Regions from separate parts of the Proteus sp. G2626 genome, predicted to be linked through region 3. Evidence: predicted binding sites of a transcription regulator. Region 3 holds the regulator's gene; each other region holds the start of a gene.
What was found. The regulator LexA, encoded in region 3, represses DNA repair genes until DNA is damaged. The targets are predictions, from matches to a motif close to TNCTGTATGTACATACAGNA.
Positions count from the first base shown of each region.

Region 1 (3,290 bases), on a different contig from region 3:
GATTTTTCCCCATTTTTCTTTTACTTTTCCTTTGAATAAATTCCAATCACCCGAAATTTTATTGTTTAACATTTTATTCCTCCTTACTTATTTCCATCAGATAACATGATTAAGTGTAGAAGAGAATGAAGTGAAGATAAAAGTGAATGCCTAAATCGACTTATTTACTCTTTTCTAAATGCTTTCATTTTAGCTGGAGAATCGACCATAACTGCATCAGCGCCTAATTCAGTAGCCTGAATATAATCTTTTTCGGTGTTGATACCAAAAAGAACAATATGAGCATTGCCACCAGCACGAAAACATGACATTGCATCTTTATCCCAACTAAGAATTGAAGCCGAACGTGCCTCGCCTAAAGTATATTTTTCAACAACCTCTACTTTTCGATGTAATTCAAGTCCATACCAACGAGTAATATCTAAATTTTCAGGTAATAAACAAATGTGACTCATCGTTATATTTGCAAGGATATCACGAGTGATATCACGACTTTCAAAACGCTCTACATTGGTAGGTAGTGCTTCAAGAAAGGCTGTGTTAGTGGAATAAACTCGAGTTCTATCAAGTGCATTATGTTTACTGAGAACAGAGGCCAATGCTTCGCCTTGAACTGCGGGATCAGCATCTGGCGATTTTAAATCAAGATAAAATTGAGTAGTAGGAAATTGAGTTAGGATTTCATCTAAGGTGGGAATAGTAACCCCTTTGTTTCGATAAGGAAATTGCTGTGTTTCTCCAAATTTATAGCCTGCATCCCATTGTTTAAGTTGTTGTGCAGTAAATTCAGAAACAGCACCTTGTCCATTAGTTAAGCTTTTTAAATCACTAGGGCGGTAAAGTACAGGAACGTTATCTTTCGATAATTGAACCGTGATCCAAATTGCGTCAGCTTGATTAGAGAGTGCTGTTTTTATAGCAACTTCAGTATTTTCTGGTGCATCAGCGGTGCCACCACGATGTGCGATAATTTTAGGGGATGCCATAAGAATTACAGAATAAAAAAAGAGAGAAATAGCAATAAATAATTTGATCATGAAAAATAATTTCCTTGTTTTATATATAGTTACAAAACAATCATTAAAGTAAATGTAATTAATCAACAAGCAAAAACAATCTAGCATCACTTTGTGACAATTCTATAAATAAACAGACTAATTCAGACTTTTATGAGAAATACACCTACATCTAGGGATATGAGAACGAATAAAAATTGCAGTTAATATTTACTTACTGTATATTTAAACAGTAAATGAGGTGAGGTGATTGTATGCGTAAAATTATTCATGTTGATATGGATTGTTTTTATGCGGCGATTGAAATGCGTGATAATCCAGCACTAAAAGAGATCCCAATTGCGGTTGGTGGAAATGCTTCTAGCCGAGGCGTTATCTGCACCGCGAATTATCTCGCACGTCGCTTTGGTGTACGTAGTGCTATGTCAACGGCCACAGCATTGAAACTATGTCCTCATTTAAAAGTCTTGCCCGGCAGAATGGCACTCTATAAAGAAACCTCAGCAAAAATTCGCCATATATTTTCTCGTTATACTGATCTTATTGAGCCTCTTTCACTTGATGAAGCATATCTTGATGTTTCGGAAAGTAAGCACTGTCATGGCTCTGCAACGTTGATAGCCCAAGAAATTCGCCAACAGATTGTTGACGAACTTAATCTCACGGCATCAGCGGGTATTGCACCAATTAAATTTCTTGCCAAAATTGCATCTGATATCAATAAACCAAACGGACAATATGTTATTACACCAGAACAAGTCGATGATTTTATTCTAAAATTACCACTCAACAAAATACCCGGTGTAGGAAAGGTGACGTTTGCACGTTTACAAGACATGGGATTAGAAACCTGTGCAGATATTCGTCGTACGGATGTTATTTCTCTGGTTAAAGCACTTGGAAAGTTTGGTCAAAATTTATGGGAACGTAGTCATGGTATTGATGCTCGTCAAATAAACCCGGATAGACTGAGAAAATCGGTAGGTGTTGAGCGTACTTTTGCGACAGATATTAATTCATGGGATGACTGCTTAGTATTACTTGATGGGTTGTATAACGAATTAGAAAAACGTCTCACAAAAGTTAAACCTGATCTAAGGATAGCAAGGCAAGGCGTTAAGCTGAAATTTGATGATTTTCAATTAACGACACAAGAGCATACTCATCCTATCTTAGAAAAAGCCGATTTAATAAATATTGCCTATCAAGCATGGCATGAGCGCCGAAATGGGCGAGGTGTACGGTTAATCGGGTTTCATGTCACTTTGCAAGATCCACAAATAGAGCGACAGCTTCTTTTAGCGTTATAAGAATTTAAAAAAAACCATAGCCGATCAACAGATTGGCTATGGTTAGGGTATTTATTTGCTGCATAGTTAATTTATGTAGCATTACCAGCGATAATTCATCGTTGCTGTCATCGTTCTACCAATGCCATAAAAACATGCAGTATCACCTGCACAAGAGGCAACATAATGTTTATTCGCAATATTATTCATATTTAGTTGAATTTCAGCTCCTTTTAAAGATGGTGATAATTCTCCTAAAGAATAGCCTACCATTGCGTCATACAACGTTACCGCAGGTACACTGACTGTATTTTTAGTATCACCTTGAGATACACCCACATATCTCACACCAAAGCCCGCTTTAGCACCATTAAGTAACCCAGAGATTACATCATATTGACCCCAAAATGAGGCCATGTGCTTAGGAACTCTTGGTAATTCTTTCCCTTGTGTTCCCGTAATAATGGTTTTTCTTACTTCGGTATCGGTATAAGCATAGCTACTAATTAATGAAATATTGTCAGTTAATTGGCTATTAATTTGAGCTTCAACACCCCGGCTTCTAATTTCACCCACGGGTTCAAAATAGGCTTTTTCGGCATTATAGTTAGTCACATTACGCTGTTGTAATTGATAAACAGAGAGCGTTGCTAATGTTTGTTGATTAGGGGTGAAATATTTAATTCCCGCTTCTAATTGGCGTCCTTCACTTGGATCAAATGGTGGTGCACCTGGTGCTCTACGCGTTTGTAAATTAGGTTCAAAAGAGGTGCTATAACTTATATAAGATGAAATACCATTATCAAAAGCATATAAAAGACCAGCACGACCCGTTAATTTATGATCATCTTGCTGATCATATGAGGTTGCTAAGAAGTCATGAGTTCGTACTTGCGCCCAGTCTTGGCGTAAACCTGCCAGTAATATCCAATTTTGCCATTGGAGCTGATCTTGTAGATACACCCCAATCTGATCCCGTTTTTGT
Region 1 covers NZ_JAABNH010000028.1:41,379-44,668, forward strand. Annotated here, with positions in the region: gene GWJ05_RS16065 (CsbD family protein) at 1-72, opposite strand, end outside; gene GWJ05_RS16070 (glycerophosphodiester phosphodiesterase family protein) at 165-1,037, opposite strand; gene dinB (DNA polymerase IV) at 1,271-2,326, shown strand; gene GWJ05_RS16080 (TonB-dependent siderophore receptor) at 2,408-3,290, opposite strand, start outside.
Region 1: a site for LexA is predicted at 1,232-1,251, ahead of dinB (DNA polymerase IV). Genes of this name have one in related genera too.

Region 2 (3,290 bases), on a different contig from region 3:
ATCCATGAACCACAAACATTAAGCCAATAGCAACATAAGAGGCAACAACAAAGCTTCCTAATTGAATAATGTCGTGCATATTTGAGCTGGCAACAACTTTAGTCATCAGCGCCATAACACCATAAGGGGTTAACATCATAACAATGCGAACCAGTTTCATGATCCATGACTGTAAGCAATCAATCGCAACTAATACTTTTTCACCACGAGGCTGATCTTCTTTGAGTAATTTCAGCGCCGCCATACCTAAGAAAGTGGCAAAGATAACAACACTAATAATGGATGTTGAACTTGCACCTGTTAAATCAGCAAATGGATTTTTAGGAATAAATGACAAGATAAGTTGAGGCATGGTTAAGTCAGAAACTTTACCCATGTAATTTTGCTCAAGTGCAATTAAGCGTTGTGCTTCTTGTTCACCTTGCACTAAGCCTTCTGCGGTTAATCCAAATAAATTGGCTATGACAATACCAATTAATGCAGAAATAGCAGTGGTAAATAATAAAGTACCAATAGTTAAGCCACTGATTTTACCTAGCGATGATGCCTGGTGTAAACGAGCAACGGCACTAAGAATAGAGGCAAAAACTAATGGCATAATGATCATTTGTAATAGCTGGACATAACCATTACCCACGATATTAAACCAAAGAATAGATTCTTTAATGATAGGATCATGTGAGTCATAGAATGCGTGTAGCGCTAATCCAAAAGCAACACCAAAAACTAAACCAACAAGGACTTTCTTTGAAAGGCTCCACTGACGTTGACTTAATTTAGCCAAGACGAGTAATAACACAACAAAGACGAGTACGTTAATGATTAACGGAAAATTCATCTTAACTCTCCAACGAGATCTTTATTTATATAATTTAGACGATTGTATGCGATATGAGTTCTTAAATAGTAAGAAAGGATATAACAGCATCAACTCGTTATAGGGTAACAGGATTGTTAATAACTTTTTATAATTAATTATTCTTTTATATAATCGTTTAGTTATAAAGACAAGAAAATAGGTATAAAAAGGTGTAAAAATTTATAAATAAATAGAGAATCGTAGGGTTTTGTCAGAGGGTGTTAAAAATTAGTGCGCTTGTCGTGGTACATCTGTAACCAGCTATTGACTTGCGAAGGCAATGTAACAGTAAGGTGTGGTGGCAAAAAAAGTGCACCTACAAGAATAAGCACAGAGATAAAACGTTCACCTTTTTTATTATTTTTTTTGCCTAAAATGGGTAGCGCAAAGCGCATTTTTAAAGGCCATAGGAAAGGAACACCAGCAGGGGTTAACATATCGGCAATGAGATGGCTAAGATAACCAAGTAAAAGCGCATGAAAGATATCTACTGAAATTTCCCAACGTGGTGAAACTTGGGTTTCCCATAAAATGGCTAAACCACAAAATGCGAGTAGGCTATGAGTGAAACCTCGGTGACCACAAAGTTTTGATAAGGGCAACGAAATAATACGGAACAATCGTCCAAGGATAGAGCCGGGATGATCTAAGTCTGGTAAAAGTGAGCCTAATAAGACAGCAGGGATCATGTGAAACCAATCACCATGAGCAAGAGCTGGCGTTATTTCAAGTTTCTGTGCTAACACAAGTGTTGCAACAGAAAAAAGTAAATGTCCTTCTGCAGTCATTCCTTGTCTGTTCTTTTGCTGTTCATTTATACAGTGATAAAGTATAAAAGGTTTTGATGATAACTAACAGACAAAAAAGATAAAAATTGCCTTAAATATTAAGCAATAACGGAAATATTTTATTTGATTGATTTAAAAATGATCGAATTTAGGATAAAAAGCTAAAAGTAAAATTAGTACTAATGACATTAAGTCAAATAAGTGAGAAAACTTAAAGAATAGAATTGATGAGGAAAATGTTAAAAGCAAAATAAAAGGGATATCTAATAAAGCAAAATATCCCTTTTATTGATAAAAGCTAGCCTAATAAATGTCGTTGTGTTAACTCATTAAGAGAGGCAATTTTCACATCCGCTAAACCCCACTGCTTATCATTAAATTGTGTTGTAGCGGGTACAACGATAGAACGCATTCTCGCACCTTTACAGGCAATCATACCATTACGAGAATCTTCTAATGAAACACAATGAATGGGATCGAGATCAAGTGCTTTGGCTGCATTTAGGTAGACTTCTGGATGTGGTTTACTGTGTGGTAATTCATCAGCAGAAACGACAGCTGAGAAATAATGGCGAATATTAAATAATTCCAATACTCGCTCAAGCATGAAATCAGGAGAAGCTGATGCTAATGCAATTTTTAACCCTGATGATTTACAAAGTTCTAAAGCATACTCGACACCGGGTAATAGTGGCTTGGTCTCTTCAACCAGTTTGACAACACGAGAAACCATTTTTTGTTTAGCTTCTTGTTTTGAAACGCCTTGCCATGGTGAGGCTTTATACCATAAATCAATGACTTCGTTTATTCTTAATCCAACCATATCGGGCATTGCCGATGAAAGGGATAAATCGACGCCTAATTCAGCAAAGACCTCATGTTCTGCTTGCTGCCAAAATGGTTCAGAGTCGATTAATAAACCATCCATATCAAAAATAGCAGCTTCAATAGGGAATTTAAAAGACATGTTACTCTCCATAAATAAGGTCTATGTTGTCGAATGGCGATTGTAGCAAGAGTTACAAAGAAAATCTTTTTAATCAGTTTCTTATTTATTTAGTAAAATAAATAGAGAGAATGGCTACTATTAATATATTGTCGTATTAGCCGTTAATTAGACTACGATAAACAGATAAATATTGACGAATTCTACTAGTGAGGATGTGATGAGTTATCAATATGCAGGATTATATGCCATTTTAAAGCGCGTTCTTGGCTGGCTTATTTTTATTCCTGCTTTTATTTCTACAGCTGTATCGTTGATAGGATTGGCTACAATACAACGTCCAAGTGGTGATGGCGTTAATGCAGTGATCAATGATTTTTTTCGTGTACTCGCTGAAATGGCGCAATTTAATACACCGTTTTTAGATTTCTTTTGGCAAAACTCACCTATCCCTAATACACAAATGGGGTTTAGCCAAGAAAATATCACTTTCTTTGTTATTTTTCTTTTTATGTTTGTTGGATTGGCGTTTAGTGCATCGGGATTACGAATCTATCGCCAAGTTAAGTATTTAAAAGAAAATATACAAGATCAGCTTATTATTGAACGAGCCATGAAAAGTGGTGTTACTGCAGAAGAATTGCAACAAAATATCAAATTACCACGACATACTATTTTTACTCAAATTATGGTGCTT
Region 2 covers NZ_JAABNH010000027.1:34,218-37,507, forward strand. Annotated here, with positions in the region: gene GWJ05_RS12665 (L-cystine transporter) at 1-838, opposite strand, end outside; gene GWJ05_RS12670 (metal-dependent hydrolase) at 1,081-1,647, opposite strand; gene hxpB (hexitol phosphatase HxpB) at 1,946-2,614, opposite strand; gene GWJ05_RS12680 (YniB family protein) at 2,814-3,290, shown strand, end outside.
Region 2: a site for LexA is predicted at 1,664-1,683, ahead of GWJ05_RS12670 (metal-dependent hydrolase). Genes of this name have one in related genera too.

Region 3 (3,290 bases):
GAAATGAAAGAAAAAACCGAGTGGCACCGTGTGGTAATTTTCGGAAAATTAGCGGAAATTGCAGGCGAATATCTGCGTAAAGGTTCACAAGTGTATATCGAAGGTCAATTACAAACACGTAAATGGCAAGATCAAAGCGGCCAAGACAGATATAGCACTGAAGTTGTCGTTAACATCGGCGGCACAATGCAGATGTTAGGTGGCCGTGGTGGTCAAGATAATGCACCTTCACAAGGTGGTCAAGGCGGTTGGGGTCAACCACAACAGCCACAAGCATCACAACAATTTAGCGGTGGCGCACAATCTCGCCCAGCACAACAACCCGCAGCAACGCCAGCGCCAAGCAATGAACCACCAATGGATTTTGATGACGATATTCCGTTCTAAGATTGCTTAATCTTAAAACCTTTAAAAAATTAACCCAGCTTAGGCTGGGTTTTTTGTTGCTTATCGTCACTACATATCATCCTCTAAAATAGCGTTACAAGATGAAAATTTTTCAATTCAGATACAAAACATCGTTGTTTCCATCAGCATCTTCTTTTAAAAGAAAATTAAGAGCCGAGGTTATTTTCACAAAACCCCACTTTACACAAAGGTTTGCTCTTGAAAAATATGATAGGATTTGGATCATTAACAACGTCTGAGAGCATCTGATCCCCATGAATGAAGAGAAATTGCTCGCTCAGGCAGAAAAGCTCTGCCAGAAACGAGGTGTTCGCCTGACTTCACAACGTCTGGCAGTATTGCGTCTGATAATGCAGCAACCTTCTGCTATCAGCGCATACGACTTATTGGATTTATTACGCCAAGTTGAACCACAAGCAAAGCCACCCACGGTATATCGCGGGCTAGAATTTTTACTTGAGCAAGGATTTATCCATAAAATAGAATCCACCAACAGTTATGTGCTTTGTCATCATTTTGATGATGTTGAACATACGTCAGTAATGCTAATTTGTGACCGTTGTTTATCTGTCACTGAAAAGAACAGCCATAAAATTGAAGATGCGATTTCATTACTGGCAAAAGAGAGTGGATTTCATCTGCGCCACAGCGTAATAGAAATTCATGGGTTATGTTCACAGTGCCATGAAGCACAAGAGTGTACACACCCTGAAGGTTGTCATCATGATCACAGTATGGATGATAATCTAAAGCAGAAAAAAACCGGCGACTATAAGCCTCGTTGATTGCATTACTGCTAGAAATTCTACAAATGAAAAATGCAGATGATTTTGTGGTTTTACCCATCATCTGCATCTTTATAAAATAAGTTGTGTTGACTTATTTTGGTACAAATTACAACCATTCACCGTTACGAATAACCCCTACTGCTAAACCTTCAACAGTAAAGTTTTGCTCGCGTAAATCGACGATAATAGGTGAAAATTCTGGATTTTCTGCATGAAGCTCAATTTTATTACCGCTTTTCTTAAAGCGTTTTACGGTCACTTCATCTTCAATACGTGCCACAATCACTTGCCCGTTATGAACATCTTGCGTTTTATGTACAGCAAGTAAATCGCCATCCATAATACCGATATCTTTCATCGACATACCATTAACGCGCAATAAAAAATCTGCGCTTGGTTTAAATAGCATTGGATCAACTTGATAATGGCTTTCAATATGTTCTTGCGCTAACAATGGTTCACCAGCAGCGACTCGCCCAATTAATGGCAATCCTTCTGGCTCTTCTTCCATTAGCAAACGGATACCTCTAGATGCACCAGAGATAATTTCTATCACACCTTTACGAGCAAGCGCCTTTAAGTGCTCTTCTGCCGCATTTGGTGAGCGAAACCCAAGTTGGGAAGCTATTTCAGCCCGTGTTGGTGGCATACCCGTTTGCGAAATGTGATCACGAACCAAATCGTAAACCTGCTGCTGCCTTGCAGTTAATGCTTTCATTCCGCCCCCTGTTTGTTTATACAGTCAGACTGTGAGTATATACAGGTATATGACGATTTGAAACCTTAAATGAATATAAAATACGCATCTTTGGATTATTCTTCGACAAAAATAGAATTTTTTAACTTTATGCGAAGAAATGTCCCCAAAGAATGGTTACCCAAATAAATAATCCCAATATAATAGCAATAAGAACGGCGGCAGAACCCATATCTTTTGCACGTCCTGATAATTCGTGGTATTCAGATCCAATTCGATCGACAACTGCTTCTATGGCACTATTTACCAGTTCCAAAATTACAACCAATACAACGGAACCAACGAGTAAAATGCGCTCTAGACCACTGACATCAATGAAAAATGAAAGGATAATTGCAACCAAGGTCACAATGACTTCTTGTCTAAAAGCGGCTTCATTTATCCAAGCAGCACGAATGCCTTTGCATGAATAGCCACCAGCTTTGATGATTCGGGTAAGACCTTTATTTTGATTAGTCATAATAAACTCTATCGAAAACAAACGATTATTTTGCCACTTTTCTCTATTAATATTGTCACAGCACCACAGATCTACGAAAGACTTTCTGTTATGCTTTCGAAGTATTGCTAATAAGAGGCTACAACTATTTATGTCAGCTTGGCGTAAACTATATTATAACACATTGAATTTACCACTAAAATTACTGGTAAAAAGTAAACGAGTTCCGACTGATCCTATCACTGAATTAGGGTTGGATTCGTCGCGATCTTTTCTTTATGTGCTGCCTTATCATTCAAAGGCAGACTTACTAACATTAAGACAGCAATGTTTATCTTTAGGATTACCTGATCCACTGAAACCCATTGAGATAAGTGGAACGAAGCTCCCTGCGTATGTCTTTATTGATGACGGCCCAAGAGTATTCCGTTACTACTCACCTGATCCTCGTAAAGATTCCGTGAAAACATTCCACGCTTATCTTGATGCACATCGTAATAATCCGCATCTTGATATCGAAATGTTGCCTGTTTCTGTAATGTTTGGTCGCTCGCCTGGCCGTGAAGGCCACAATGGCGTCCCGCATTTACGTGTGCTTAACGGTATCCAAAAATTTATCGCGATCCTTTGGCTGGGGCGTGACAGTTTTGTTCGTTTTTCACCCACTGTATCAATGCGTGAAATGGCGAACGAACACGGAACTGACACCAGTATAGCGCGAAAGCTTGCCCGCGTTGCGCGTATTCATTTTTCTCGCCAGCGTTTAGCGGCCGTTGGTCCGAAATTACCAGCACGCCAAGATCTCTTCAATAAATTGCTTTCATCAAAAGCCATTGAAAAAGCCATTGAAGATGAATCAAAAGCGAAAAAAATCTCTCTCGATAAAGCACGTAAAAAT
Region 3 covers NZ_JAABNH010000007.1:400,496-403,785, forward strand. Annotated here, with positions in the region: gene ssb1 (single-stranded DNA-binding protein SSB1) at 1-387, shown strand, start outside; gene zur (zinc uptake transcriptional repressor Zur) at 663-1,193, shown strand; gene lexA (transcriptional repressor LexA) at 1,303-1,914, opposite strand; gene GWJ05_RS04255 (diacylglycerol kinase) at 2,042-2,413, opposite strand; gene plsB (glycerol-3-phosphate 1-O-acyltransferase PlsB) at 2,544-3,290, shown strand, end outside.